Regions from separate parts of the Acidovorax sp. HDW3 genome, predicted to be linked through region 1. Evidence: predicted binding sites of a transcription regulator. Region 1 holds the regulator's gene; each other region holds the start of a gene.
The links. Region 1 encodes FNR, which switches genes on or off when oxygen is low (the NO sensors DNR and NnrR bind a similar motif). Its sites were predicted from a motif close to TTGATNNNNATCAA; they were not measured.
Positions count from the first base shown of each region.

Region 1 (7,285 bases):
CGCGTCGTTGTGCTGCGCCAGTGCCGGTGCCAGCAGGCCGCCGGCCATCACCACAGGCTCTGGTTCGTGCCCAAGCGGCACCGAGACATCCTGCGCAGCAGCCAAAGAAAGAGAGAAATCTGGATCGCTTTTGTCAGGCACAACACGCAGATGCGCCACGCCCAGCGTTCGCAAGCTGGCCAATTGCTCGACCGTGGCAATACGAAAGCTACTGACGGGAAACGGATGGTTCATCCAACCCAGATCAAGCTGGACGAACATGCCAATACGCAATTGGCCAATGGGGATAAGAACGGAATGACTCACTGCGCGCGCGCCCAACACTTACGCGCCCGGGCGGCCAAAAACCAGCGCGGATTATCGCCAACCCTAGCCCCGTGCAGGACAAAGCCGGAGCCACGCGTGTGTCTATACACTTTTGGGTTGTCGCATCCAATTCGCGCCATCGTCAGCACCACAAAGAGCCGTTGTGGCTCAGATCTTGCCACAAGGCCCAGACCGCAATACCAAACAGCAGCAAGCCTGCCAGGCGCGTCCCCCAGCTGGCACGCCAATGGTTCAGGCGCTGGCGCAATTGCCCCCACAGCAGGGGGCCAGCAAACAACCACAGCCCGCTACCCACAGCAAAGCCCGCCATCGACAAAGCCCCTTGCAGCGGCCCATTGCTCAATGCCGCCACCAGCAGGGCCGAATACAACAGGCCACAAGGCATGAACGCCCACCCACTGCCCGCCAACCACACTCCCCCAGGACGCCCCAACAGCGGCTGCACGCGCCGCCACAGCCCCCGCCCGGCATTTTCAAGCCAGGCTGGCTGGCGTGCCTGTGCCATCATCAAAACACCCCAGGCCAACATGGCCACGTGGCTCAAGCCCCACAGGGGGCGCAAAGCCCCGGTTTGCTGCGTTAGCCAGGCCAGGCTGGCCATAGCCCACGCGGCCAAGGCTCCGGCCAGGGAATAGCCAAACAGGCGACCGGTATGAAACAGCACCGCCCGGCGCCAGCGCTGCGCCCGCTGCTGCGGCAGCCACTGCAAGGTCTGCTGCTCTGGCGCCGGTGCATTGCCCGTCGTGATGACGGCATGACAGGGCGCAGCACACATCGCCAGACAATGCGGCCCGCCAGCGAGCCCCATGAGCAGCGCCGTTCCGATGAAAGCCAGGCCCTGCACAGTTCTCAAATGATGCGCGAGAAACGGGCGCGGTTGCGGTCCGCCTGCAGGTAACGGTCAAACACCATGGCCACACCGCGCACAAAGAACCAGCCCAGGGCTGTGACCTTGACGCCATCGTCGTTGACCTCGACCAGGCCCTGACCCTGCATTTCGCGCAGCTGCTCCAGCTCGATGGCAAAGTAGCTGCGCGAGTCAATCAGCCAGGCCGAATCCATCGGCTCAAACAACAATTCGCCCTGACACATCAGCGCCATGATGACGGTGCGGCGCACCAAGTCGTCACGCGAGAGAGCCAGGCCACGCACCACGGGCAGGCGACCCTGGTCGATGAAATCGTAGTATTCCTCCAGCGTCTTGGCATTTTGGCTGTAGGTGGCGCCCACCTTGCCAATGGCGGAGACACCCAGAGCGATCAAATCGCAATCAGGCTGGGTGCTGTAGCCCTGGAAGTTGCGGTGCAGGCGGCCCTGGCGCTTGGCAACAGCCAGCGCGTCTTCAGGTAAGGCAAAGTGATCCATGCCCACATAGACATAGCCTGCATCCATAAAGGCGGCGAGCGAACGCGCCAGCATGTTGACCTTGGCCGAGGCCGGCGGCAGCTCGGTGTTAATGATGCGCCGCTGCGCCTTGAAACGCTCGGGCAGGTGGGCATAGGCATAAAGCGCAATCCGATCCGGGCGCAGCTGCGCCACCTGAGCCAGGGTGCGGTCAAACGATTCGGGCGTCTGGCGCGGCAGGCCGTAGATCAGATCGACGTTGACCGAGTCAAAACCAATCTGACGCGCCGCCGCCACCAGCTCGAACACCTGCTCAGCCGGCTGGATGCGGTGCACGGCTTTTTGTACCTCAGGGTCAAAATCCTGTACGCCAAAGCTCAGGCGGTTGAAGCCCAGTTCAGCCAGCAGACCCAGGCGCTCGGGCGTGACGGTGCGTGGATCGACCTCGATCGAATACTCGCCCCCAGGCACAAAGGTGAAGCTGCGCCGCAGCATGCCCATGAGCTCGCGCAGCCCCTCGTCCGAAAGGAAAGTGGGCGTTCCACCACCAAAGTGCAACTGGCTGACATGCTGGCCGACACCGCAATGGGCAGTGTGCAAATCGACCTCACGCGCCAAGTAGCGCAGGTAAACATCGGCACGATCGTGGTGCTTGGTGATGATTTTGTTGCAGGCGCAGTAGTAGCACAGCGATTCACAGAACGGAATGTGCACATAGAGCGACAACGGCAGCGCCTTGGCGGCTGTGCCCAACTTGCGCTGCTGCAGAGCCAGGGCATATTCCTCCTGGCCAAACGCTTCAACAAAACGGTCTGCGGTAGGGTAAGAGGTGTACCTTGGCCCGGAGACATCAAAGCGCTGCAGCAGTTCGGGGGTAATAACGGTCATAAGGGTTTCCTTGCATGCCAGGGTAATATGCCTTACCCTTGACTGCTTCATCTTGACTTCTATCAATTTAACAGGTGACTGTCGCATCTGCGACAATTTGATGTTCGTCAGCTATTTGATGACATCCGACAATGCCCTGCATTGCCAGCCTAGCGACACCCGGGGCGGCTCACACTGCCTCTTTTGCCGACATGAATTTGCAATCCACCATCAAAGTTGCCTGTTCCAACTGTAATTTGCGCGAACTGTGCATGCCCGTGGGGCTGAACGAACAGCAGCTGCAGCGTATCGATGACGTTGTGGCAACGCGGCGCAAGATCAAGCGTGGCAGCACCTTGTTTCGCAACGGCGAGTCGTTCACCTCGCTCTACGCCATTCGCACCGGCTTTTTCAAGACCTGCGTGGCAACGGAGGATGGGCGCGACCAGGTGACCGGCTTTCAAATGGCGGGCGAAATCATCGGTCTCGACGGCATCGTCAACGACCACCATACCTGCGATGCCGTGGCCCTGGAGGATGCCGAGGTCTGCGTCATGCCGTTTGACCGCATCGAGGAGCTCTCGCGCGAGGTCACGGCACTGCAAAGCCACGTGCACAAGATCATGAGCCGCGAAATCGTGCGCGAGCACGGCGTGATGCTGCTGCTGGGCAGTATGCGCGCCGAAGAGCGCCTGGCCGCCTTCTTGCTCAACCTGGTGCAGCGCTTGCACGCCCGGGGGTTTTCGCAGTCTGAACTGGTACTGCGCATGACGCGTGAAGAAATCGGTAGCTACCTCGGGCTCAAGCTCGAAACCGTGAGCCGCACCTTCTCCAAATTCGTCGAAGAGGGCATCGTCGAAGTCAAACAGCGCCACGTGAAAATCCTCAGCACCGATGCCCTCAAGCGCTTGGTGAACAACCAGCAAGCCTGCCAATAAAAACTACTGGTAGCACGCGCTTCTCGCCCCCTCCTTTAACGTCCAACGGCATCCTCTGCCGGCGTAGCGGCGTGGTTACGTCCCTGCATCGCCGGCGTCAAGCCCTTTTCTCCTTGTGAAGCCAGCGTTTTGTTGATCTCCAGCCCCTGGCGGTAGTAGTCCTCAGAAATCACCGGATCGGGCTGGCGCACGGCCAGCCACAGGGTGACGAAACCAGCGACGATGACCACGGCAGGGCCGGCAATCAGCATCCACACATGGCCATATTTCCACCATGGCTGGGCCGGCGGTACCGAGAGGGCAGCGGCGGGGCTGTGGGTTGTACTCATAACAGCTCTTATCCTTTAAAAAATCAACGTGGTACCAGGAAAACTGCTTTTTCCTGCACCTGTACATGGGCCGCATCCAAGGCTTCAACCTTGAAATAAATAGTGTGCGATCCTGGCGCTGCCGAACCGTACGGAATTTGCAAGCGTGTAGCCACCCAGCGTGACTGCGCCGGCTCGACCTCGACCTCGGGTTCAGACGCCACCTCCAGGCCATCGAGCCCAACCGCAGAGATACGATAGCGGTGCATTTGCTCAGTAGCATTCATGACCTGCAGGCTGAAACTGTTTTCCAGCTTGCCGCCGGCCACCAAGCGCGAGAGCGAAGCACGATCGCGCACCACATCCACCTTCAGAGGCACGCGCATTGCCAGGCTAGCAATCATGGCCGCGCTAATGACCAACAACACCCCAGAATAAATCAGCACACGTGGACGCAGTACGCGACGCAGCATCTGGCGCCCGCTCCACCCCTTGGCAACGCCGTTTTGCGTGGTGTAACGGATGAGGCCCTGGGGATACTCCATTTTGTCCATTACCGTATTGCAGGCATCAACGCACAAACCGCAGCCAATGCAGTCGTACTGCAGGCCATCGCGGATATCAATGCCCGTAGGGCATACCTGCACGCACAACGAGCAATCAATGCAGTCACCCAGGCCGTCGGCCTTGTAATCGGCAGTTTTTTTGCGCGGAGCACGCGGTTCACCACGCGCCGGGTCGTAGCTCACGACCATGGTGTCGTTATCGAACATGGCGCTTTGAAAGCGCGCATAGGGGCACATGTATTTGCACACCTGCTCGCGCAAGAAGCCGGCGTTGCCGTAGGTCATGAAACCATAGAAGCCGACCCAGAAGATCTGCCAACCGCCCTGCAAGGCCAGCAGTTCCCCTCCCAGCTCACGGATCGGCACGAAATAGCCGACGAAGGTGAACCCGGTCCAGAGCGAAACGGCGATCCAGAGAAACTGTTTGAGTGATTTTTTCCAGACTTTCTCGAACGTCCAGCCGTTGTTGTCCAAGCGCATCCGGGCACTGCGGTCGCCTTCAACCTTGTGCTCGATCCACATGAAAATTTCGGTGTACACGGTTTGCGGGCAGGCAAAACCGCACCACAGTCGCCCGGCGACGGCGGTGAACAAGAACAAGGCCAGTGCCGAAATGATGAGCAGCGCCGTCAGGTAGATGAAGTCCTGCGGGTACAGCACCAAGCCAAAAAGGTAAAAGCGCTTGGCCTCCAGATCAAAGAGCACGCTTTGGCGCTGCCCCCACTGCAGCCAGGGCAGGCCATAGAAAACCAGTTGTGTGAGAAACACCATCACCCAGCGCCAGCGGGCAAACACACCGCTGATGGAGCGTGGGTACACCTTTTTATGGGCTTCGTAGAAAGACGCGAAGCCCCCTTCTTTGGGTGCTTCGGCGGGGGCAATAGGAATAACTTTGCGGGGCTTGCCAGCAGGCGAGGTCATGGACTGTGGAAAGGAATCTAGAAGAAAACAAAAAGGCGGCGCCTGGAGAGCGCCGCCTTGTTTTTACCGCGCTTGTGCCGGCTTGTTCGACAGGCCCCAAACGTAGGCCGTCAGGACGTTGATCTGCGCATCGGTCAGGCGACCTTGCTGCGCCGGCATCTGGTTGGTGACGCCTTTGTTGATCCGTTCGATGATAGCGTTTTCGCCCCAACCGTGCAGCCAAATGTCATCGGTCAGATTGGGGGCGCCCAACGCCTGGTTACCCTTGCCGTCCATACCGTGACAGGCAGCGCAGGCACCGAACTTTTCCTTGCCCAGCGAAGCGCGCAACGAGTCATTCGGGCTACCAGAAAGGCTGAGCACATAGTTCGCAAGGTTGCGCACATCTTCAGGCGAACCCACCGCAGCAGCCATGGGCGGCATAACGCCCACACGACCCTGGGCAATGGTTTCGTGAATTTTGTCGGACGTACCGCCGTGGAGCCAATCAACGTCGATCAGGTTCGGGAAACCCTTGCCGCCGCGTGCATCGGAACCGTGGCACTGCGAGCAGTTATTCATGAACAAACGTTCACCAATGGCCATGGCCTGGGCATCACCGGCCATGTCTTCGGGCTTCATGTTGGAAAAGCGCGCGTACATCGGCTCCAGATCCTTGGCAGCCTTTGCTACCTCGGCCTCATACTGACCCTTGGTGGACCAGCCGAGCTGGCCGGCGAACTTGCCCAGGCCAGGATAGATCGCCAGGTAGCCCAGTCCAAAGACGGCGGTGATGACGAACATCCACATCCACCAGCGCGGCATGGGGTTGTTCATCTCCATCAAATCTTCGTCCCAGACGTGGCCAGTGGTGTTGTCCGCTGCCGATTCGACCTTCTTACGCGCTGTCAGCCACAGCAGCAGCAGACAGCCGAAGATACCCAGCAGGGTGAACGCGGTCACATAAAACGACCAGAAATTACTCGTGAAATCACTCATGGGTTTTTCTCATTGCTGTGGTAGTCAATCCTGCAGGAAGGGCAGCTGTGCTGCCTCATCAAAGCGGGCCTGATTGCGGCGCGCGTACGCCCAGACACCAATGCCGATAAAAAGGGCAAAGGACAACAGGGTTACAACGATACGCATGGTGTTGACATCCATGGAGGCCTCCTTTATTTAAGCGCCAGACCCATGGCCTGCAGGTAGGCCACCACGGCATCTTGCTCCGTCTTGTCCTTGACTTCAGCCGAACTGGCAGCGATTTCTTCGTCGGTATAAGGCACACCAACCTTACGCAGAGCACGCATGTGCGCCGGCAGGCTGTCGGCATCGACCATGTTTTTCTCCAGCCAGGGGTAGGCGGGCATGTTCGACTCAGGTACGACGTCACGCGGATTGTTCAGGTGGATGCGGTGCCATTCATCGCTGTACTTGCCGCCCACGCGGTGCAGATCCGGGCCGGTGCGCTTAGAGCCCCACTGGAAGGGGTGGTCGTACACGAACTCACCAGCGACCGAGTAGTGGCCGTAGCGCAGCGTCTCGGCACGGAAAGGGCGAATCATCTGCGAGTGGCAGTTGTAGCAACCTTCGCGCAGATAGATGTCACGTCCAGCCAGCTGCAGTGCGGTGTAAGGCTTCAAGCCCTGCACCGGCTCGGTGGTGGATTTTTGGAAGAACAGGGGCACGATTTCGGTCAGACCCCCAATGGCCACCACCAGCACGATCAGCACGATCATGAGGAAGTTGCTGGTTTCGACCTTCTCGTGGGTAAAGCCGGTGGAATTGTTGTTTTGGGACATGAAATCCTCCTCAGTCTCAGGCGTGGGCCGGCTTGACGGCCGGGATGGCGACATTCACCGAGCGGCCGGAAATGGCAGTCATCCAGGTGTTCCAGGCCATGATGCACATACCGCCGAGGAACAGCAGACCACCTAGCACACGGATCACGTAGAAGGGATAGGTGGCCTTGACGCTTTCCACAAAGGTATAGGTCAGGGTGCCATCGGGGTTGATGGCGCGCCACATCAGGCCCTGC
Region 1 covers NZ_CP049885.1:1,080,271-1,087,555, reverse strand. Annotated here, with positions in the region: gene G7045_RS04805 (HD-GYP domain-containing protein) at 1-306, opposite strand, end outside; gene G7045_RS04800 (sulfite exporter TauE/SafE family protein) at 449-1,102, opposite strand; gene hemN (oxygen-independent coproporphyrinogen III oxidase) at 1,177-2,559, opposite strand; gene fnr (fumarate/nitrate reduction transcriptional regulator Fnr) at 2,751-3,476, shown strand; gene G7045_RS04785 (FixH family protein) at 3,512-3,805, opposite strand; gene ccoG (cytochrome c oxidase accessory protein CcoG) at 3,829-5,271, opposite strand; gene ccoP (cytochrome-c oxidase, cbb3-type subunit III) at 5,335-6,249, opposite strand; gene G7045_RS04770 (CcoQ/FixQ family Cbb3-type cytochrome c oxidase assembly chaperone) at 6,274-6,411, opposite strand; gene ccoO (cytochrome-c oxidase, cbb3-type subunit II) at 6,423-7,049, opposite strand; gene ccoN (cytochrome-c oxidase, cbb3-type subunit I) at 7,066-7,285, opposite strand, start outside.

Region 2 (7,285 bases), 1.1 Mb from region 1:
CCGGGCGCTTGGCCTGGGGTTGCACGCCGTCGGGCGTACGCACGACGCCATCGCTGGCACGGGGTTGCTCGCTGGCTACGCACCGCTGCAGCGCTACCCCTATGGGCGCGATGGTGGGCTGATGCAGCTGGTGGCCGAGGTCGTGGGCATGGAGGGCGAGGGGCGCCAGCTCGACGGCGCCATCTACCTGATCGATCCGGTCGATCCGTCCTCCATCTTTCCCGAGGCGCTGGCGCTCAAGCGCCAGTGCGTGATCCATGGCAAGCCGTTCTTGTCCACCGTCGCCAGTGCGCGCGACTGGATCGAGATGGAGCGCCTGCACGCCGGCCTGGCGCCCGACCCGGGGGCCGACGACCTGCACGCCTACGGCGCCCAGACGCTGGCGCTGATCGCCCACGACGCGCTCAAGGCCGAGATGCTGGCCTTTGCCGACCGCCATTTCGACGTGCTCTCGCGCTTTGCGCGCCGCGTCGCCACCGGTACCACCGGCCAGCGCCTGAACGACCTCGCCTGGGGCCGGGGCTGGCCGCCGGACCGCTACTGGGTGCAGCCGTTTCACAGCGGCCCGCTGGGGGGCGACGCGCAGATCGCCGACCTGGTGCTGCAGCGGCGCTGCCAGCGCGTGATTTTTTTCGAGGACCCGCACGTGGCGCGCCAGCACGAGGCCGACATCCAGCTGCTCGAACGCGCCGTGGCCTCGCGCCAGCACGATGCGGTGTGCACCACCACGCCCGCCGTGGCGCAGCGCTGGTGTGCGGCGGTGCGCCTGCGCACGCCGGGGGCGTGATGCGCTGCGGGTGGGCGGCGACTCTCGTCTGGGCCTGCGCGGCGCTGCCGGCCTGGGCCCTGCCCAGCTTTGAGCAGGTGCGCGCCGACTACCGCCCGTCAGAGGTCGAGCTGCTCTCGCGCGAGGGCGAGGTGCTGCAGCGCCTGCGCGTGGATGCCAGCGTGCGCCGGGGCACCTGGCAGGCGCTGGCCGATGTCTCGCCGGCGCTGCGCCAGGCGCTGCTGCTGAGTGAAGACCAGCGCTTTTACGCCCACAGCGGCGTGGATTGGACGGCCGTGTCGGCGGCGGCCTGGGGGCGGTTGTGGCACCAGCGCACGCGCGGCGCCTCCACCATCACCATGCAGCTGGCCGGTTTGCTCGATGAGGATTTGCGCCGGGGCAGCGGCGGGCGCTCGGCGGTGCAGAAAGTGGGCCAGGCGCTGGCGGCGCAGCAGCTCGAACGCCAGTGGCGCAAAGACCAAATCCTGGAGGCGTACCTGAACCTGGTGCCGTTTCGGGGCGAGGTGGTGGGCATCGAGGCCCTGGCGCGCACCCTGTTTGGCAAGGCCGCCCATGGGCTGGACGCGCAAGAGGCCGCCGTGGCCGCCGCCCTGGTGCGCGCGCCCAACGCACGCGCGGCGCAGGTGGCCCAGCGCGCCTGTGGCGTGCTGCGCGCCCTGCAGCCCACGCCGGCGCCCGATTGCCTGGCGCTCGACATGTTCGCCAGCGCCGCCCTGCAGCGGCGCGCCTGGGCCGCCAGCGAAGGCGTGGCGCCGCACTTTGCGCGCCAGCAGCTGGCGCGCGCGCAGGCGGCGCTGGCGCCCGGCCAGGCGCTGGCGCCGCGCCTGGCGTCCACCCTGCGCGCGCCGCTGCAGCGCTTTGCCGTGCAGACGCTGGCGCAGCAGCTGCGCGAGCTGCGCGGGCGCGGCGTGGAGGATGGCGCCATCGTCATTCTTGACAACGCCAGCGGCGAGTTGCTGGCCTGGGTCGGCTCCTCGGGCGCACTCAGCCAGGCGGCGCAGGTCGATGCCGTGCTCGCGCGGCGCCAGCCGGGCTCGACGCTCAAGCCGTTCTTGTACGCCCAGGCGCTGGCCGAGCGGCGGTTGACGGCGGCCTCGCTGCTGCACGACGCGCCGGCGCAGATCGCCACCGCCAGCGGCCTGTACATCCCGCAGAACTACGACCGCCAGTTCAAGGGCTGGGTCTCGGCGCGCACGGCGTTGGCGGCCTCGCTCAACGTGCCGGCGGTGCGCACCCTGGTCATGGTCACTCCCGAAGCGTTTGCCACCCAGCTGCAGGCCCTGGGCGTGCCGCTGGCGCAGACGGGCGGCTACTACGGCTACAGCCTGGCGCTGGGCAGCAGCGAGGTCGATCTGCTGCACCTGGCCAACGCCTACCGCGCCCTGGCCAACGGCGGGCGCGCCAGTGCGCCGGCCTGGCAGCGCGGGCAGCGGCCACAGTTCACGCCGGCGCTCGATGCGCGCGCGGCCTTCATCGTCGGCGACATCCTGTCCGACCCGCTGGCGCGCGCGCGTACCTTTGGCACCGACAGCGTGCTCGCCACGCGCTTCTGGACGGCAGTGAAAACCGGCACCAGCAAGGACATGCGCGACAACTGGGCGCTGGGCTGGTCGGCGCGCTACACCGTCGGCGTCTGGGTCGGCAACGCCAGCGGCGCGGCCATGCACGACGTCAGCGGCACCAGCGGCGCGGCGCCCATCTGGGCCGCGCTGATGCAGTTCTTGCACCGGCACGAGCCCAGCGCCGCGCCGCGCCCGCCCCAGGGCGTGGTGCGGCAGGCGCTGCGCTTTGGCGCCGATGCCCAGGGCATGGCGCTGGAGGCGCCGCGCAGCGAGTGGTTTCTTGCTGGCACGGAGCAGGCTGTTTTTGCTATTGATTCAATAGCTGGTAGCGCTTATCCAGCAAGCGCTAGAGGCAAAAATGATGCCAAACCCAGCATTGCCGCGCCGACGGCGGGCAGCATCATTGCGCTCGACCCCGACATTCCGCCCGCCCACCAGCGCCTGTGGTTCGAGGCCCAGGGCAGCGGCGGCGCCGCCCTGCGCTGGCGCATCGATGGGCGCATCGTCGGCCAGGGTGCGCGCTGGGCCTGGCTGCCCTGGCCGGGGCGCCACCACATCGAGCTGCTCGACGCCAGCGGCCAGGTGCAAGACAGCCTGCGCCTGGAGGTGCGCGGTGCGGGCGTGGCCGCAGCCAAGGCCCGGCCATGACCGCTGCCGCCTTGCCCCGGCGCATCGCCCATCTGGACATGGATGCCTTCTACGCCAGCGTGGAGCTGCTGCGCTACCCGCAGCTCGCCGGCCTGCCGGTGGTGATTGGCGGCGGGCGCCGGCACGAGGACGATGCCCTGGCCCGGGCCTGGCAGGGGCGGCTGGCCGATATACCGCTGGACGCTTTCCCGCGCCTGGCCAGTTACGCCGGGCGCGGCGTCATCACCACCGCCACCTATGCGGCGCGCGCCTTTGGCGTCGGCTCGGCCATGGGGCTGATGAAGGCGGCGCGCCTGTGCCCGCAGGCCATCTTGCTGCCGGTGGACTTTGCCCAGTACCGGCGCTATTCGCAGCGCTTCAAGGCCATCGTCACCGAGATTGCGCCGCAGATGGAGGACCGGGGCGTCGATGAGGTCTACATCGACTTCACCGACGTGCCCGGCGGCCAGCGCGAGGGTGGGCGGGTGCTGGCGCGGCTGATTCAAAAAAGTATTTTTGACGCCACGGGCCTCACCTGCTCCATCGGCGTGGCGCCGAACAAGCTGCTGGCCAAGATGGCGAGCGAGTTCGACAAGCCCAACGGCATCGCCATTGTGCAGCCCGAGGACTTGCAAAGCCGCATCTGGCCGCTGCCGTGCCGCAAGATCAACGGCATAGGCCCCAAGGCCGACGCCCGGCTGCAGCAGCTGGGCGTGCACACCATTGGCGAATTGGCCGCCTGCGCGCCAGCCTGGCTGGTGCAGCACTTTGGCCGCGCCACCGGCGCCTGGCTGCACGACGCCGCCTGGGGCCGCGACGCGCGCGCGGTGGTGACCGAGAGCGAGCCCGTCTCCATGAGCCGCGAAACCACGTTTGAGCGCAACCTGCACGCCGTACGCGACAAGGCGCTGCTGGGCGAAATTTTTACCGACCTGTGCCAGCGCGTGGCCCAAGACCTGCAGCGCGCGGGCTACGCCGGGCGCACCATAGGCATCAAGCTGCGCTACGCCGATTTCAAAACCGCCACGCGCGACCAGACCATTGACGGCGCGACGCAGGATGCGGTGCAGATTCGCCGCATTGCCGGCCAGTGCCTCAAGCGCGTGCCGCTGGAGCAGCCACTGCGCCTGCTGGGCGTGCGCGTGGGCGGGCTGAGCCCATGGGGGTCAATGTCTGGGCATACGCAGCCGTTGTTTTGAGGCCATGCACCCGTAGCAAATACTGTGCATACGTGCGACAGAAAGTGTTTTTTTCTAGATATGGATCAATCGGGGCGCTGAACGCCTGGCGGCTGCGTTGACGTTGGGCAAGGGCCGTGGATCATGGCAGCTTATTTTGTGCCAACGCACCAGGATGGTGCATCGGATAGGTTGATGGTTGCCATGCGTCTGAACTTGCCTGTTACCCAGAACGAATACGCCTTCCCGGACGATGAGTTGCTCATGTCCACCACCGATACCAAGGGCCTGATGACGCACTGCAATGCGCCGTTTGCGCGTGTCAGTGGCTACAGCATGGATGAGTTGATGGGCCAGCCCCACAACCTGATTCGCCATCCGGACATGCCGCCAGAGGCGTTCAAAGACATGTGGTCAACGATTGGCCATGGCCGCAGCTGGTCGGGCATTGTGAAGAACCGGCGTAAGAACGGCGATCACTACTGGGTTCATGCCCATGTCACCCCCATCATGGAGGGCGGTAAGCCCCGTGGTTATTTGTCGGTGCGCACCAAGCCGACGCGTGAAGAGGTGGCAGCGGCCCAGACCCTGTACGCCGAGATCAAGAAAGAGCGCGATAGCGGGCGCCAGACTTTTATCTTGCACGCTGGCGGCGTGCGCCACCAGGGCTGGCGCAATATTTGGGAAAAGCGCCACCGCGTGGGTTACACGGTGCGTCTGGGGGGCATGATGCTGCCGCTGCTGCTGGTGTCGCTGCTGCCGGGCTGGATGGGATGGCACGACAGCAGCACCCTGGCGGTGCAGACGCTGCTGTGGGTGCTGCTGGCCTGGGCCATTTTGGCGCGCTACTACCAGCGCATGGGGCGGCCACTGCGGCGTATCGAACGGCTCCTGGGCAGCATGGCCAGTGGTGAGCTGAGCCATCAGGAGCCGGGGCTGCCGCCCAAACACCCCTTGGGCCCGGTGATGGGGCGTTTGCAGCGTGTGCAGCTCAATATGCGTGCGGTCGTGGGCGATGCGCGCGCTGAAATCAATGCCTTTGGCGGTATTTCGTCCGATATTGCCCAGGGGTCGGAAAACCTCTCGGCCCGTACTGAATCGCAAGCGAGCAGCCTGCAGGAGACGGCCGCAGCCATGGAGGAGCTGGCCAGCACCGTGACCCAGACGGGTGATTCCGTGCGCAAGGTACTGCAAGAGAGTGAGCACAGCGCCGCCTTGGCGCGCCAGGGGGGGCAGGCCGTGACCGAGGTGGGGGCCGTGGTGCGCGAGATCGAGCAGTCCGGCACAAAAATGGGCCAGATCATTGCGACGATTGAGGGCATCGCGTTTCAGACCAATATTTTGGCGCTCAACGCTGCCGTGGAGGCCGCCCGTGCCGGGGAGCAGGGCCGGGGCTTTGCCGTGGTGGCCGGTGAGGTGCGGGCATTGGCGCAGCGCTCGTCGGAGGCGGCCAAGGAGATCCATGCCCTCATCGGTGGCTCCAACGCCAGCATTGCGCGCGGCGCGTTGCTGATGCAATCGGCAGGCCAGACCATTGAGCAGGTGGTGCAGTCGGTCAGCCACGTCAACGCCCTGATGGGCCAGATGGGGGTGGCTGCGCATGAGCAGACGCAGGGCATCGCCCAGGTGAATGAGGCGGTGACGGATCTCGATCAAGTCACGCAGCAAAACGCCGCCCTGGCCGAGGAGTCGGCAGGCTCGGCACGCGCCATGAGCGGCAATGCCGGGCTGCTCGGGCGCACGCTGGCGGTGTTTCGCCTGTAGGGCTGGCGCGCAGGGCGGCTTACTGCCGCGCCGTGCGCACGTTGCGCGCCAGCGCCTGCGGGTGGCTGCTGCGCAGCGGGTTGATGTCCAGGCCGCCCCGGCGCGTGTAGCGCGCGTACACCGCCAGCTTGAGCGGGCGGCAGCGCTGCCAGAGGTCGTGGAAGATGCGCTCGACGCACTGCTCGTGAAATTCGTTGTGGTTGCGAAAGCTCACGATGTACTGCAGCAGCCCCGCCTGGGCTATGGGCGCGCCGGTGTAGCTGATCTGCACGCTGCCCCAGTCGGGCTGGCCCGTTACCAGGCAGTTGCTCTTGAGCAGGTCGCTGGTCAGCGTCTCGGTCACGGGGGCCTGGCTGTGGTCGGCCTGCAGCAGCTCGGGTGCGGGCTGGTAGTGCGTGCATTCCACATCCAGGCGGTCAAGACGCAGGCCCGAGAGTTGCTCGATCGGCTGCTGGTCAAACTGCTCGGGCAGCACCAGCTGCACGCCCACGCCGCCCCCGCTGCCCGCTTTGGCGCCGCGCCAGGCGGCTTCGCCCAGATCGGCGCGCAGGCGTTCGCGCACGGCCTCGCTGTCGGCAAAGCGCGTGCCGTTGAAGCTGTTGAGGTAGAGCTTGAAGGACTTGCTCTCGATGATGTTGGGCGACTCGCACGGCACGGTGATGTGCGCCAGCGCCACCTGCGGCTTGCCGCGCGGGTTCAGCCACGACAGCTCGTAGGCCGTCCACAAGTCGGCACCCAGAAAGGGCAGGGCGCTGCCAATGCCGATCTCGCTGCGCTTGGGCGCACGCGGCAGGGGAAAGAGCAGGCTGGGGTCGTACTGGTCGGCGTACTCGCTGGCGCGGCCGAGCTGCGATTGTTCGGGGGTGCTCATGATTTACTATACTTTTGATAGCTGCTAGCGCTTGCCTGGCAAGCGCTGGAGCCTTGTTTTATTCAAATTGAACGGCGCAGCACGGTCTTGTAGAAGAACAGGAACAAACCCACAAAGTACAGCAGGCCCAGCCACATGGCCGGGGCAAAGCCCTCGCCCACCAGGGCCAGCGGGGCGTCCTTGCCGCTAAAGCCAATGAGGGCGGCCAGCAGCAGGCCCATCAGGCTCTCGCCCACGATCAGGCCCGAGGCCAGCAGCAGGCCGCGTTCTTCGGCGGCGGCCACCCAGGCCTTGTCGGCGGCGTGGGCGCGAATGCCGCGCTGCAGCAGCCAGCCCAGGGCGGCGCCCACGGCCAGCGTCAGGCCAATCGTGGGCGGCAGGTAAATGCCCAGGCCCACGGCCAGCGGCGGCAGCGCGCCGGCGCCGCTGCGGCGCAGCAGCAGATCGGCAGCGATGGCGGCCACGCCCACGGCCACGCCCAGGCCGAGCATGGTCC
Region 2 covers NZ_CP049885.1:2,185,682-2,192,966, reverse strand. Annotated here, with positions in the region: gene G7045_RS09995 (methylglyoxal synthase) at 1-787, shown strand, start outside; gene pbpC (penicillin-binding protein 1C) at 787-2,997, shown strand; gene dinB (DNA polymerase IV) at 2,994-4,175, shown strand; gene G7045_RS09980 (PAS domain-containing methyl-accepting chemotaxis protein) at 4,359-5,918, shown strand; gene queF (NADPH-dependent 7-cyano-7-deazaguanine reductase QueF) at 5,938-6,789, opposite strand; gene G7045_RS09970 (OPT family oligopeptide transporter) at 6,852-7,285, opposite strand, start outside.
Region 2: G7045_RS09980 (PAS domain-containing methyl-accepting chemotaxis protein) is a predicted target of FNR. The motif match lies at 4,231-4,244, and genes of this name have one in related genera.

Region 3 (7,285 bases), 640 kb from region 1:
AAGATTGAAATCGACACCCGCACCGGCGAATACCGCAAGCGCGTCTGATACCGTTTTGCGTACACCCCAAGGGAGCCCAGGCTCCCTTTTTTATTGCCACCACACCGCGACAAAATGCTGGAACTTTCAGCATTCGGTTGTGTTCCATGCAATACCGGACAAAACAAGCGCCGTTTGGGCTGTTTTTGCGTCCTCCTGAGCATTCATGGCGCCTGGCCTAGAATGCAGCGTTTTTTGCCACTTTCAAGAAAGAGACAATCCATGTTCAACCAACCCACCACCTGGGATTCTGGCGGCCTCGCCCTGTCGCAAGAGCAGCGCCACAAGGTGCTGCGCAACACCTACTGGCTGCTCGCCCTGAGCCTGTTGCCGTCCGTGCTGGGCGCCTGGCTGGGCGTGGCCACGGGCATCACGCAGTCGCTGCGCGGCGGCCTGGGGCTGATCGTCTTCATGGGCGGCGCCTTCGGCTTCATGTTCGCCATCGAGAAAACCAAAAACTCGGCTGCCGGCGTCGGTGTGCTGCTGGCTTTTACCTTCTTCATGGGGCTGATGCTCTCGCGCCTGATCGGCATGGTGCTGGGCTTCAAGAACGGCACCGATCTCATCATGACCGCCTTCGCCGGCACGGCCGGGGTGTTCTTGGTCATGGCCAGCCTGGCCAGCGTCATCAAGCGCGACCTTTCGGGCATGGGCAAATGGCTCATGGTCGGCGCCCTGGTGCTGCTGGTGGGCAGCGTCATCAACGTGTTCGTCGGTTCTTCGGCCGGCATGATGGCGATCTCGGTGGCAGCCATCGGCATTTTCAGCGCCTACATGCTGTATGACATCAAGCAGATCATCGACGGCGGCGAAACCAACTACATCAGCGCCACCCTGGCCCTGTACCTGGATATCTTCAACGTCTTTCAGAGCCTGCTGGCCCTGCTCGGCATCATGGGCGGCGAGCGCGACTGAGCGGCTGCCCTGCCCACGACCCAAACCAAAGGCCCTGCGGGGCCTTTTTTCATGGAGAGCACAGCACCCTACCCCCTTCAAAACCGGCCACCGATGCCGATAATGACAGGGACATGATCCGCCACCCCCCCCCCCTGCGCCCGCTGGCCCTTGTGCTGGTGCTGCTGCCGCTGCTCACCGCCTGTGAAATCCCAGGCGTCTGGCCCAACCCGCGCACGGTCGAGAAAGAGGCCGAGGCCAAAGCCATCGGCGGCGCCTGCCGCCATGCCCTGCGCGGCCTGGAAGACTGCTACACGCTCAACCCGCAGGCGGCCAAAGCGGCAGTTTTTGCCGGCTGGAAGGACATGGACAGCTATATGCGCGAGAACAAGATCGAGGGCACGCCCTCGGTCATCACCAAGTCCGAACCGCCACCACCACCGGAAAAGCCCAAGCGCAAACGCAGCGCAGCCAGCGAGGATTCGTAAAAAAAGCGCCCCAGGCGCTTTTTTTACGTCCGCTCGAACACCGCCATGCTCTCGACGTGGGCGGTGTGCGGAAACATGTTCACCACCCCCGCCTGGGTGCAGCGGTAGCCCGCCTGGTGCACCAGCAGGCCCGCATCGCGCGCCAGCGTCGCCGGGTTGCAGCTGACGTAGACGATGCGCTGCGGCGGCTGCCAGCCCTCGGCACCGGCGGGCAGCGGCGGCGCACCCTCGACCCCCAGGCGCGCCTGGTGCAGCTCGCCCAGGGCCTTGGCCAGGGCAAAAGCGCCTTCGCGCGGGGGATCGACCAGCCATTTGTCGGCCTGGCCGTCGGCCACCAGCATCTCGGGCGTCATCTCGAACAGGTTGCGCGCTACAAAATTAGTAGCTGCTAACGCTTGACCAGACTGCCTTTGAGCCTGATTTTTCGCATAATTTTGGCGCGAACGGGCAACCAGCGTCTCGCTGCCCTCGATGCCCAGCACCTCACGCGCCTGGGTCGCCAGCGGCAGGGTGAAGTTGCCCAGGCCGCAGAACCAGTCGATCACGCGCTCGGTTGTGTGCACGTCCAGCAGGCGCAGCGCACGGCTGACCAGCACGCGGTTGATGTGCGGGTTCACCTGGGTGAAGTCGGTGGGCTTGAACGGCATGGTGATGCCAAAGTCCGGCAGGCCGTAGGCGAGCTGCTCGGCCCCCTCAGCGTCGAGCAGGTGCACGGTATCGGGCCCCTTGGGCTGCAGCCACCACTGCACGCCGTGGGCGGCGGCAAACTCGCGCAGCAACTGCAGGTCGCCCGCGCCCAGGGGTTCGAGGTGGCGCAGCACCAGCGCCGTCACGGTGTCGCCGCAGGCGAGCTCGATCTGCGGACAGGTGTCGCGCGCGGCCATGCGGCCGATGAGCGCGCGCAGCGGCATGAGCATGGCGTCCACGTGCGGCGGCAGGATTTTGCAGGTCTGCATGTCGGCGATGTAGCGGCTCTTGCGCTCGTGAAAGCCGACCAGCACCTCGCCCTTCTTGACGACGTAGCGCACCGACAGGCGGGCGCGGTAGCGGTAGCCCCAGGCCGGGCCTTCAATGGGGCGCAGCACGGTCTCGGCGCGCACCTTGCCCAGGTGCCAGAGGTTGTCTTCGAGCACGCGCTGCTTGATGGCGACCTGGGCGCTTTCGTGCAGGTGCTGCATCTTGCAGCCGCCGCAGGCACCGGCGTGCAAGCCAAAGTGCGGGCAACCCGGGCGCACGCGCTGGCTCGATTCGCGGTGAATGGCCGTCAGCTGGGCCTGCTCCCAGTTGTTTTTCTTGCGCTGCGTCTGGGCGCTGATCCATTCGCCGGGCAGCGCACCGTCGATGAACACCACCTTGCCATCGGGCTTACGTGCCACGCCCTGGGCGTCCATGTCCATGGACACCACCTCCAGCCAGCCCTCGGGCAGGGTTGTTGCGCCATCGGTGGCCAACAGGCATTCATCGTTCTTCAAATCGCTCATAACAAACCAATAAGGGAGGGCCTGCGCCCTCCCCGAGAACCAACACAAAAGCCGGACTCAATCGTCCTGCACGATGCCGTATTCTCGCAGCAAGCCCCCTATTTGCGTCTGATCGAGCTTTTTCATGAGCAGATGGCGCAGGAAATTCGGCCCCGGCAGCTCCATCTCCTTGCCGTCGCGCAGGCGCCCGGTGGCCGCAAGCAGCGTGCGCACGTCGTACGTGGAGTTGAACACCTCGGGCACGCCGCGCTCCACGCCGAGCAGGGTGTAGACCGCCTCCATCGGCGTGCGCACCGAGTATTCGGTGGTGAAGATGCAGTCGCGCTGGCGCGACTCGGCAAACTGGCCGATGAAGGCAAAGTTGACCGCCCCGGCCGGCACCACGTCGGGCCGGTCGCCCGCCTGGCGCGGCATGAAGAACGAGGTCACGTAGGGCATCATCACCGGCACGGTGCGCGCCCCGGTGGCGGCCAGCGCCGCAATATCTTCGGGCGGCACGCCCAGGTGGTAGAGCCATTCCTGCGTGATTTCCTCGCCCGTGCAGTCCTGCATGGGCTTTTGCACGTAGTCACCCAGGCGCTCAGGGAACAGGCCATACACCCAGACAACGATCTGCTCCTTGGGCTGGGCCTTGAAGTGCGGCTGGCGGTTGACGGTCCAGCTCAAGAGCCAGCCCGAGTCCTTGGCCGTGACGATACCGCCCGTCACCACCTTGCCGCTGAAGGGATCGCGCTTGGCGATTTTCTGGATGTACTGCGGGATGCGTGCGTCCAGCGTGGTGACGGTGGCCGACTCCCACTTGGTCTCGGGAATGTGCGCGCCAAACACATCCGGGCGGCCAAAGGCCGGGTCTTTGGCCGCAATGCGCCGCCACAGCTCCCAGGCCGGTGCCGGCCCGGTGTTGAGCTGCGCGGGGGTGTGGTGGTCGCCGCAGTCGGAGTTTTCCGTGAGCGAGCCGATGGTGAGGAACACCAGCTCATCCGGCCCCAGATCAACGCCGCCTGCCACGCCGCCCTCGCGCCAGTGGATGCGCGTGGCCTGCTTGCGCCCGCTCGCCAGGTCAAAGTCCACGTCCAGCACCTCCACGCCGTAGCGAAAGCGCACGCCCTGGCCCTGCAGCCACTGCACCAGCGGCAGCACCAGCGATTCATACTGGTTGTACTTGGTGAACTTGAGGGCGGAAAAATCGGGCAGGCCGCCGATGTGGTGGATGAAGCGGTGCAGGTACAGCTTCATCTCCAGCGCCGAATGCCACTCCTCGAAGGCGAACATGGTGCGCCAGTAGAGCCAGAAATTGCTGGCCAGGAATTCAGCGCCCAGCACCTCGTTGATGCGCTTGTTCTCCACCTCGGCACGGGTTGCCATGAACAGCCAGATGACCTCTTTTTGCGCCTTCTCGCTCAGGGTGAACAGGCCGTCGGTGTGCGCGTCCTGCCCCTGGTTGACGGTGGCGCGCTGCAGCGAATAGTTGGGATCGTCCTTGTTCAGCCAGTAAAACTCGTCGAGCACGCTCGCGCCGGGGATCTCCAGCGAGGGGATGGAGCGGTACAGATCCCACAGGCATTCAAAGTGGTCTTCCATCTCGCGCCCGCCCCGGATGACAAAGCCCTTGCCGGGCTCGTCGCTGCCATCGAGCGCGCCGCCGGGCAGGGCCAGGCGCTCCAAAATCGTGATGCGCTCGCCCGCCATGTGGCCGTCGCGCACCAAAAAAGCCGCCCCGGCCAGCGCCGCCAGGCCCGAACCGACGAACCAGGCCGACTTGTTCTCCACCCCGGCAGGCTTGCGGGGGCGGGCAAAGGCTTCGTAGTTACCGCTGCTGTAGTACATGCACTTTCCTTTCAGAGAACTGACGACTCATGGTAAACCCGTATACCGCTACCGCCATGCGAGAGCGCAGCGCAGTGGCTGACCCAGGTCAAAGGCCGGTGCGGCGCTTTTTCATGCCCGTAAAATCCCCCGTTCTGCTTCACAACCCGCAACCGCCGGCCCGCCCATGACCACTGTTACCCTCGACGCCGTCAGCGTCACCACCCAAGCCAATGTGTACTTTGACGGCAAATGCGTCAGCCACAGCCTGACGCTGGCCGACGGCACGAAGAAATCGGTGGGCGTGATCCTGCCCTCGACCCTGACCTTCAACACCGGCGCCGCCGAGATCATGGAATGCGTCGCTGGCGCCTGCGAATACCGCCTGGCCGGCTGCGAAGACTGGCTGCCCTCGCGCCCGGGCGAACGCTTTAGCATCCCTGCGCACTCACACTTCGACATCCGCGTCACGCAGGCGTACCACTACATCTGCCACTTCGCCTGATTTCAAGGCATTTTGGCCTCCAGCGCTTGCTAATCAAGCGCGAACAGCTATTATTTTGAGAGCAAACCCATGGCAAGCATCCTGCAACACCTCCCCGTCGGCCAGAAGGTCGGCATCGCTTTTTCTGGCGGCCTCGACACCAGCGCCGCGCTGCGCTGGATGAAGAACAAAGGCGCCCTGCCCTACGCCTACACCGCCAACCTGGGCCAGCCCGACGAGGCCGATTACGACGAGATTCCCCGCAAGGCCATGGAATACGGCGCCGAGCAGGCGCGGCTGATCGACTGCCGCACGCAACTGGCGCACGAGGGCATTGCCGCCATCCAGGCCGGGGCGTTTCACATCAGCACCGGCGGCATCACCTACTTCAACACCACACCGCTGGGCCGCGCCGTGACCGGCACCATGCTGGTGGCGGCCATGAAGGAGGACGACGTGCACATCTGGGGCGACGGCTCGACCTTCAAGGGCAACGACATCGAGCGCTTCTACCGCTACGGCCTGCTGACCAACCCCAGCCTGCGCATCTACAAGCCCTGGCTGGACCAGCAGTTCATCGACGAGCTCGGCGGCCGCGCCGAGATGTCGGCCTTCATGACGAAAGAGGGTTTTGGCTACAAGATGAGCGCCGAAAAGGCGTATTCCACCGACAGCAACATGCTGGGCGCGACGCACGAGGCGAAAGACCTCGAATTTCTCAACAGCGGCATCCGCATCGTCAACCCCATCATGGGCGTGGCGTTCTGGAAGCCCGAGGTCGAGGTGCTGGCCGAAGAAGTGTCCATCACCTTCGACGAAGGCCAGCCCGTAGCCATCAACGGCAAAGAGATTGCCGACCCGGTGGAGCTGTTCCTGGAGCTCAACCGCATCGGCGGCCGACACGGCCTGGGCATGAGCGACCAGATCGAGAACCGCATCATCGAGGCCAAGAGCCGTGGCATCTACGAGGCCCCCGGCATGGCGCTCTTGCACATCGCCTACGAGCGCCTGGTCACCGGCATCCACAACGAGGACACCATCGAGCAGTACCGTGTCAATGGCCTCAAACTCGGGCGCCTCTTGTACCAGGGCCGCTGGTTCGACCCGCAGGCCATCATGCTGCGCGAGACCGCCCAGCGCTGGGTGGCACGCGCCGTCACCGGCACCGTCGCGCTGGAGCTGCGCCGGGGCAACGACTATTCGCTGCTCAACACCGAAAGCCCCAACCTGACCTACGCGCCCGAGCGCCTGTCGATGGAAAAGGTGGAAGACGCGCCGTTCTCGCCCCTGGACCGCATCGGCCAGCTGACCATGCGCAACCTCGACATCTCCGACACGCGGGGCAAGCTGGGGGTGTATTCGCGCGCCGGCCTGCTGTCGCTGGGCGGCAATGCGGCGCTGGCGCAGCTCGAAGACGGTAAAAAGCAATAAAAATAGCTGATAGCGCTTATCCATCAAGCGCCATCAGCTATTAAATAAATAGCAAAAACCCGGCAACTGCCTAATACCAATCAGGGTTTAACTGACTGGCATTAGGCAGTTGCCGGGTTTTTTCATGCCGCCCGTGGCTGCGGCAAGCGCCCCATGGAACGCACAATGGCCGCCAGCGCCACACCATAGGCCGGCACGAACAAGAGCAGGCTCACGGCCAGCTTGATGACGTAGTCCACCCAGGCAATCTCCACCCAGTGGGTGGCCATGAAGGGATCGGGGCTGTGCCAGAAGGCAATGGCAAAAAACGCCAGCGTATCGAGCGCCTGGCCAAACACCGACGCCGCCGCCGGCGCCAGCCACCAGGCGCTGCTGCTCTGGCGGATGCGGTCAAACACCTGGATGTCCAGCAACTGCCCCAGCACGTAGGCGGCAAAACTGGCAAAGGCGATGCGAAACACGAAAGTGTTGAATTCGGCCAGCGCCGTCAGGCCCTTGAAGCCGCCCTCGTGGAACAGCACGCCCACCACATACGAGGCCAGCAGCGCCGGCACCATGGCGCGGGTGATGACGCGCCGCGCCGCCGGCTTGCCGATCAGGCGCACCGTCAAATCCGTGGCCAAGAAGATGAAGGGAAAGCTGAACGCCCCCCAGGTGCTGTG
Region 3 covers NZ_CP049885.1:1,721,199-1,728,483, forward strand. Annotated here, with positions in the region: gene efp (elongation factor P) at 1-48, shown strand, start outside; gene G7045_RS07800 (Bax inhibitor-1/YccA family protein) at 262-954, shown strand; gene G7045_RS07805 (hypothetical protein) at 1,068-1,421, shown strand; gene rlmD (23S rRNA (uracil(1939)-C(5))-methyltransferase RlmD) at 1,445-2,902, opposite strand; gene G7045_RS07815 (oleate hydratase) at 2,960-4,729, opposite strand; gene G7045_RS07820 (pyrimidine/purine nucleoside phosphorylase) at 4,896-5,213, shown strand; gene argG (argininosuccinate synthase) at 5,283-6,623, shown strand; gene G7045_RS07830 (7-cyano-7-deazaguanine/7-aminomethyl-7-deazaguanine transporter) at 6,746-7,285, opposite strand, start outside.
Region 3: G7045_RS07815 (oleate hydratase) is a predicted target of FNR. The motif match lies at 4,808-4,821, and genes of this name have one in related genera.

Region 4 (7,285 bases), 130 kb from region 1:
TGGCCGGCCTTGAAGCTGGCGCTGGGCTTGACGTCGTTCCAGTCGGCGATGTTGGCGGCGCTGACCCGGTAGCGCTGCGCCAGGCTGGCGACGCTGTCGCGTTTGCCGGCGCGTACGAGGGTGCGGCGGGTGGTGATTTCGGGGGTGAGGGTGATCTGGCCGTTGTCTGCCAGGCGCTCGGTAACGTCGTGTTGTACTGCACTGCTGCGCGGCACGATCAGCGCCGAGCCGGCCTTGATCATCATGCGCGGTGGAATGTCGTTGAGGCTGCGCAGCGTGCCTTCGTTCATGCCGAGCTGCTTGGCGGCAGAGGCGACGCTCAAGGTGCTGGGGGCGGTCCAGACCGTCCAGCTGGCGTACTGCCCTTCGTCGTAGGCCTGCAGGTTGCGCCGAAAAACCTGGGCGTTGTCCCAGGGCAGCAGGATTTGCGGCGTGCCGGCGGCGAAGATCACCGGCTTGGTGTAGCCGGGGTTGAGGGCGCGAAAGTCTTTGGCATCGACGCTGGCGAGTTTGACCACCAGATCGACGTCGATGTCGCGCTCGATCTCCACGCTCTGGAAGTAGGGGTGGTTGGCAATGTCGGGCAGCTCGGCATGGAAGCCGTCGGGGTCGGCGACGATGTTCTTCACCGCCTGCAGCTTGGGCACGTACAGGCGCGTCTCGGTGGGCATTTTCAGCTCGGTGTAGCTCGTGCCCAGGCCCTGCTTCTGGTTGCGCGCGATGGCGCGGCTGACGCTGCCTTCGCCCCAGTTGTAGGCCGCCAGCGCCAGGTGCCAGTCGCCGAACATGGCGTAGAGCTTTTGCAGGTAGTCCAGCGCGGCGCGCGTGGATGCCAGCACGTCGCGCCGGTCGTCACGAAAGGCGTTTTGCTTGAGGTCGAAGTAGTTGCCCGTGGCGGGCATGAACTGCCACATGCCGGCGGCGCGGGCGCTCGATACCGCCTGCGGGTTGAAGGCGCTTTCGATGTAGGGCAGCAGCGCCAGTTCGGTCGGCATTCCCCGGCGTTCGAGCTCTTCGACGATGTGAAACAGGTACTTGGACGAGCGCTGCGTCATGCGCAGGATGTAGTCCGGGCGCGTGGCGTACCACTGCTCGCGCTCTTGCACCAGGTCGTCTTGCAGGTCGGGCATGGCAAAGCCCCGGCGGATGCGCTCCCACAAATCGGCCGGCGGTGTGAGCGAGGCGACACCGCTGCGCTGCGCCTGGCCGGGCGTGATGGGCTTGAGCGGCCCGCCGGGAATGAAGGCGTTGCTGGCCGAGGTCTGGGTGTCGCTGGCGCTGTCCGGGTTTTCGCCTTGGCTTTGGGTGGTGGCACAGCCGGTGAGCCACAGCAGGCTGGCGAGCAGCCAAAAGTGCAGAATTTTCATTGGAAATCGTCTTTCCAGGCGCGCAGTGCGGCCAGTATGGCGGCGCCGTCGTCGGTGTTCAGGTGCGGCACGCGCGCGCGGGCAGCGGCTTGCACTGCTGGCACTTGCGTGCGCAAAAAAGGGTTGATGGCGCATTCCTGCGCCATGGTCGAGGGCAGGGTGGGGCGGCCCTGCGCGCGCAGCGCCTGGCAATGCGCCTGGTACTGCTGCAGGGCCGGGTTGTGCGGCTCTACGGCCAGGGCAAAGCGCAGGTTGGAGAGGGTGTACTCGTGTGCGCAACAGACGCGGGTGCGGCCCGGCAGCGCGGCCAGGCGCGTGAGCGCGGTGTGCATCTGCGCCGCCGTGCCCTCGAACAGGCGCCCACAGCCGCCGGAGAACAGCGTGTCGCCGCAAAACAGCAGCGGCGCGCCATCGACGTCGGGGCAAAAATACGCGATGTGACCGGCGGTGTGGCCAGGCACATCGAGTACTTGCCAGTGCAGCCCCAGCGTCTGGCAGGGCTGGCCGGCCATCAGGGGGGTGTAGGGGCCGGGAATGGCCTCCTGCGCCGGGCCAAAAACTGGGGCGCCGGTGGCGGCACGCAGCTGCGCCACGCCACCGACATGGTCGCCGTGGTGGTGCGTGACTAGAATTGCCTGCAGCTGCAGGCCGTGCTGCTGCAGCGCCTGCAGCACCGGTGCAGCCGCCCCCGGATCGACGACCAGGGCGCGTTGCGCGTCGTGCAGCATCCAGATGTAGTTGTCGGTAAAGGCAGGCAGCGGCAGCAAATTCATGAGCGACGAAATTATAGGTTTGCACCATTGGTTCGAGTCCGCCCCCGGGCGCTACCTGCTCGATTGGGAGCAGGCGCGCCTGGACGCGGCCGTGGCCGATGTGTTTGGCTACCAGGCACTGCAAATCGGCTTGCCGTGGCTCGACGGCCTGCGCTGCAACCGGATGCCGCAGCGCTGGCTGGCGCTCGATGCTGCTTATCTTGGCCTGGACGTGGCCGCGCCCGCGCTCTGGGCGCAGGCGCAGGCGCTGCCATTTGCCGACAACAGCCTGGATTTGGTGTTGTTGCCGCACAGCCTGGAGCACAGCCAGGATCCGCACGCTGCGCTGCGCGAAGTGGCGCGTGTGCTGGTGCCCGAGGGGCGGGTGGTGGTCTGCGGCATCAATCCAGCCAGCCTGTGGGGCTTGCGCCAGCTGCGCGCGCGCTGGGGGCAGCGCTGGGGGGCGCGCCTGTATTTGCCTGACGAGGGCCAGTTCATCGCCCCCTGGCGCCTGCGTGATTGGTTGCGTCTGCTTGACTTTGAAGTCGAGAGCACGCAGTTTGGTTGCTGGCGGCCTGCGGTGCGCTCGGGCGGTTGGCTGCAGCAGTGGCGCTGGCTGGATGCGGCGGGTGCGCGCTGGTGGCCGATACTCGGGGCCGCGTATTTCATGGTTGCCGTCAAGCGCGTGCACGGTATGCGCCTGCTCGAACCCGCCTGGCGCCAGCGCCGGCGGCGCCTGGCGGCGACCGCTGCCCTGGCGCGCCGGGGCAAGGCGCCGCTGGCGGGCCAGCGTTTTCATCACAAGGATTGAGTTTGAACGAAGTTGAGATCTATACCGACGGGGCCTGCAAAGGCAATCCGGGGCCCGGTGGCTGGGGCGTGCTGCTGCGCGCCGGCAGCGTTGAAAAAGAGCTGTGGGGCGGGGCCCTGGACACGACCAACAACCGCATGGAGATGCAGGCCGTGATCGAGGCCCTCTCGGCCTTGAAGCGCCCCTGCGCCGTTACGCTGTACCTGGACAGCCAATACGTGCGCAAGGGCATCACCGAATGGATCCATGGCTGGAAAGCCAAGGGCTGGCGCACGGCGAGCAAGGAGCCGGTGAAGAACGTCGAGCTTTGGCAGCAGCTCGATCACCTCGTCAGCCAGGCGGGGCACCGCATTGAGTGGCGCTGGGTCAAGGGCCATGCGGGCAACCCGGGCAATGAGCGCGCCGACCAGCTTGCCAACCGGGGCGTGGAGCAGGCGCTGGGGCGCTGACGCAGTGCTACGCCCGTAGCGCCTGCTGCAATACCGCCAGGTCTTGCGGGCGCACTACGCGGGCCACCTCCTGGCCGGCGCGCAGCACGATCAGCGTCGGCCAGAGCTTGACGCCAAAGCTGCGCCCCAGGCGCTGTCCCTTGCCGTCTTCGACCTTGATGTGCTCGATCTGCGGGTGCGAAGCCAGGGCGGCTGCGATCAGCGGTTGTGCGCCTTGGCAGTGGCCGCACCAGGGGGCACCGAATTCGAGCAAGCTGGTGCCGGGCAGGGCGTCGATGGCCTCGCGCGTCGGGGCCTGGGGCAGGTGCTGGGCTTGGTAAGGCATGGCAAATCTACGTCCGTGGATGCAGGGGGCGGTTCATGTGCAGGGCATCGTACGCCTGCCCGGCGACGATGAGTGCACGCGGCTGCAATCCCCAGGCGACGAAGCCCAGGCTTTCGTACAGGCGCACCACGTGGGTGTTGCTGGCGGTCACGGTCAGGGTCAGCTGTTCCAGGCCCGGCACCCGCACCGCCACCATCAGCATGTGCTGCAGCAAGCTGCGGCCCAGCCCTTGGCGCTGGGCGCTGGGGGTTACGCACATGCCGACCAGTTGCGCGCTGTGGCGTTGTTGGGCTGGCAGGGCGCGTTCGCAGCCCAGGCAACCCACCAGGGTGTGGCGGGCATCGAAGGCGCCCAGAAAAAACGTGCCTGATAACGGCGAGCCAAAGCGTGGCGCGTAGGCCTGGGCTGGCTGCAAGCGGGCGCTGGCGTAGTTGGCGGCAAAGGCTTCAGGGGCGCAGCGCAGGGCTTCGTCGCGCAGGCGTTTGTAGGCTGGTGCGTCGGCTGCGCCCAGGGGGCGAATACGTGCCGTCGTGCTCATGGTGATGGCTGCTGCAGCGCCTGCAGCTCGGCCAGGGTATTGGCGTTGGCAAAGGCGTGTGGTGCGTCGCCGGGCTGGTTAAAGGGGGCCAGGGCGCAGCCAGCTTGCGCCGCCCAGGCGCCAATCTGGCGTCCACCCGCATCGGTATAGCGCTGCAGGCTGGGCAGCAGACTGCGTTGCAACAGGCAAAACACCGGCTGGCGGCGCAATGGGCTGGGCGCCGTGGTTTGTCCTGGGCTGTGTTCAGGGGCGCAGGCCATGGCCAAGGGGACTTGCGCGCTCTGGGCGGCAGCGAGCAGGCGCTGTGCCAGGTCGAGGGGAAAAAGCGGGCTGTCGCAGGGCACGGTCAGCAGCCAGGGCGTGTGGCAGTGCGCCAGCCCGGTGAGAAAGCCCGCCAGGGGGCCGGCGTAGCCCTCCAGGGAGTCGGTCAGCACGGGGGCGGCGTAGGGCGCGGCCAGGGCCTGGTACTGCTCCAGGTGGCGGTTGGCGCTGATGAGCAGCGGCCCGACCTGCGGCGCCAGGCGCACCAGCGCGTGCTGCGCCAGCGGCTGGCCGTGCAGCAGCTGCAGGCCCTTGTCCACCCCCCCCATGCGGCTGCCCTGGCCGCCAGCGAGCAGCAGGCCGGTGATGTCGTGCGGCTTCATCCGCCGATGTAGCTCATCTCGATGCGCCGTGCCTGGCCGTCGCTGGTGTCGGCCGGCAGGCTGGCGCGCAGCTCCGAGTAGCGGTCGCTGCGGCCTTGCCAGATGTGGGCGATGGCGGTGCTCAGCTGCGCGTCGCTGGCGGTGCTGCGCAGCAGGCTGCGCAGATCCCAGCCCTGGCTGGCGAACAGGCACAGGTAGAGCCGGCCTTCCATCGACAGGCGGGCGCGGTTGCAGGCGCCGCAAAAGGCTTCGGTCACGCTGCTGATGACGCCGATTTCGCCCAGCGCCGGGTCGTGTCGGCCCTGGGCGTCGGCCCAGCCCCAGCGCTTGGCGGTTTCTCCGGGTGCCTGGGCGGCCAACGGCACCAGTGGCAGCGCGGCCTGCAGGCGGGCGATGACTTCGGTCGATGGCACGACCTGATCCATGCGCCAGCCGTTGGTGGCGCCGACGTCCATGTATTCGATGAAACGCAGCGTGATGCCGCTGCCACGAAAATGCTGCGCCATGCGCACGATCTCGTGGTCGTTGGTGCCGCGCTTGACCACCATATTGACCTTGATGCGCTGCAGTCCGGCGGCTTGGGCGGCGTCGATGCCGGCGAGCACCTCGGCGACCGGAAAATCGACATCGTTCATGCGCCGAAAAATGGCGTCGTCCAGGCTGTCGAGGCTGATGGTGACGCGGTCGAGCCCCGCTGCCTTGAGCACGGATGCCTTGCGCGCCAGTAGCGAACCATTGGTGGTGAGGGTGAGCTCGGGTTTGCGCCCTTCGGTGGTGTGCAGCTGTGCCAGCTGTGCTACCAATTTTTCCAGACCTTTGCGCAGCAGCGGCTCGCCGCCGGTGAGGCGAATTTTTTGCACCCCGTGCTGCAGAAACAGTTGCGCCAAGCGGGTGATTTCTTCAAAACTGAGCAGTGCGCTGTGCGGTAGGTAGCGGTACTGGGTATCGAACACCTCCTTGGGCATACAGTAGCTGCAGCGAAAGTTGCAGCGGTCTGTGACGCTGATGCGCAGATCGCGCAGGGGGCGTTGCCAGTGGTCGGTGAGTTCACCCGACGCTGGCTCCAGGGCCCCCAGGGGCAAGGGGGGCACCAGCGCCAGGGCGCGCTGGTCCACAAGAGGAATGACACGTTCAGCCATGGCTGAAATTGTGCCCCATGGCTTGGGTAGGGGGATGGGTGCTTTGCGTGCGTTTGATGTTGGTCAAGGCTTGGCGTGGATTGGGCGTTGGTTGACATATTGTGGTCGCCATAATTTGTACTGTCCGCGCCCTTGCGCGCCTACTCTTTTGATCGCCATGGCATCTTCTGCTTTGCTCCCTCTGTCTTCTTCGTCTGCCAGCCGCCGCCAGGCACTGCGTGCTGCTGCGGCCCTGGGCTTGATGGCGGTGTTGCCGCTGTCGGCGCAGGCGCGGCTGGCGCTGTCTTCGGCTATCAACCGCACGGCGCGCAACCGGGCGTTGTCGCAGCGCATTGCCAAGGCCTACGCCCAGCTGTTGCTGGGCGTTTTCCCGGATCGCGCCCGGGAGATCATCAATACTGCACGCCAGTTGGTGCGTGCCGGCTTTGATGAAATGGCGCAGCAGGAATGGCCGGCAGACGTGGCCAAGCTGCTCGCCGAGCTGCGCACGCAGTCCGATCGGCTCGATGCCCTGATCGTTCAGGCGCCCACCAAGGACAGCGTGGTGCAGGTGGCGGTGCAGGCCGATCGGATGCTCGACGCCGCCAATGCCGCCACCTTGGCGCTGGAGAAGCTGTCCCAGGCGGGCACGGCCAAGTTGGTCAACCTCGCTGGGCGCGAGCGCATGTTGTCGCAGCGCCTGGCCAAGAACTACAACCTGCAGGCGGTGCACCCGGACAGCAAAGCGGTGCGCGACATCCTGGCGTCCGATGCGCTCGAATTCAAGCGGGGGCTCGATGAACTCGGAAAAACGCCAATTTCCACCCCGGCGATTCGTACCCAGCTGGAGCTGGCCCAGGGGCAGTGGGTGTTTTTTGATGCCGCCTTGCAGCGTCAGGCTGACGCACGCGGCCTGGAGGCGGTGGCCACCACCAGCGAGCGTTTGCTCGAAGTCACCAATCGTCTGACGGATCTGTACGAGCTGGCACTCAAAGAAGTCTTGGGGTAATTGGTAACAGATTGGCAATTCCTGTGTGCGCATAGGTTTTTGGGATTTGTGTCATTGAAATGACAGGATAATTAGGGTTTACACCATTGCGTGTTTTCTCTTATTGTTGTTATGAAATCGATGGATTCCCTGTTTTCCTTTGGCTCAGTACAGGCTGGCCGCCGTCAGGCATTGCGCGCAGGTGCAGCCTTGACCCTGTTGGCGGCCCTGCCCCTGGCGGCGCAGGCACGCTTGGCGATCGCCACCGCCATCAACCGCACGGCACGCAATCG
Region 4 covers NZ_CP049885.1:1,210,414-1,217,698, forward strand. Annotated here, with positions in the region: gene G7045_RS05410 (transglycosylase SLT domain-containing protein) at 1-1,367, opposite strand, end outside; gene gloB (hydroxyacylglutathione hydrolase) at 1,364-2,140, opposite strand; gene G7045_RS05420 (class I SAM-dependent methyltransferase) at 2,139-2,930, shown strand; gene rnhA (ribonuclease HI) at 2,933-3,379, shown strand; gene G7045_RS05430 (thioredoxin family protein) at 3,387-3,704, opposite strand; gene G7045_RS05435 (GNAT family N-acetyltransferase) at 3,712-4,242, opposite strand; gene mobA (molybdenum cofactor guanylyltransferase MobA) at 4,239-4,886, opposite strand; gene moaA (GTP 3',8-cyclase MoaA) at 4,883-6,025, opposite strand; gene G7045_RS05450 (type IV pili methyl-accepting chemotaxis transducer N-terminal domain-containing protein) at 6,183-7,013, shown strand; gene G7045_RS05455 (type IV pili methyl-accepting chemotaxis transducer N-terminal domain-containing protein) at 7,203-7,285, shown strand, end outside.
Region 4: G7045_RS05450 (type IV pili methyl-accepting chemotaxis transducer N-terminal domain-containing protein) is a predicted target of FNR. The motif match lies at 6,079-6,092, and genes of this name have one in related genera.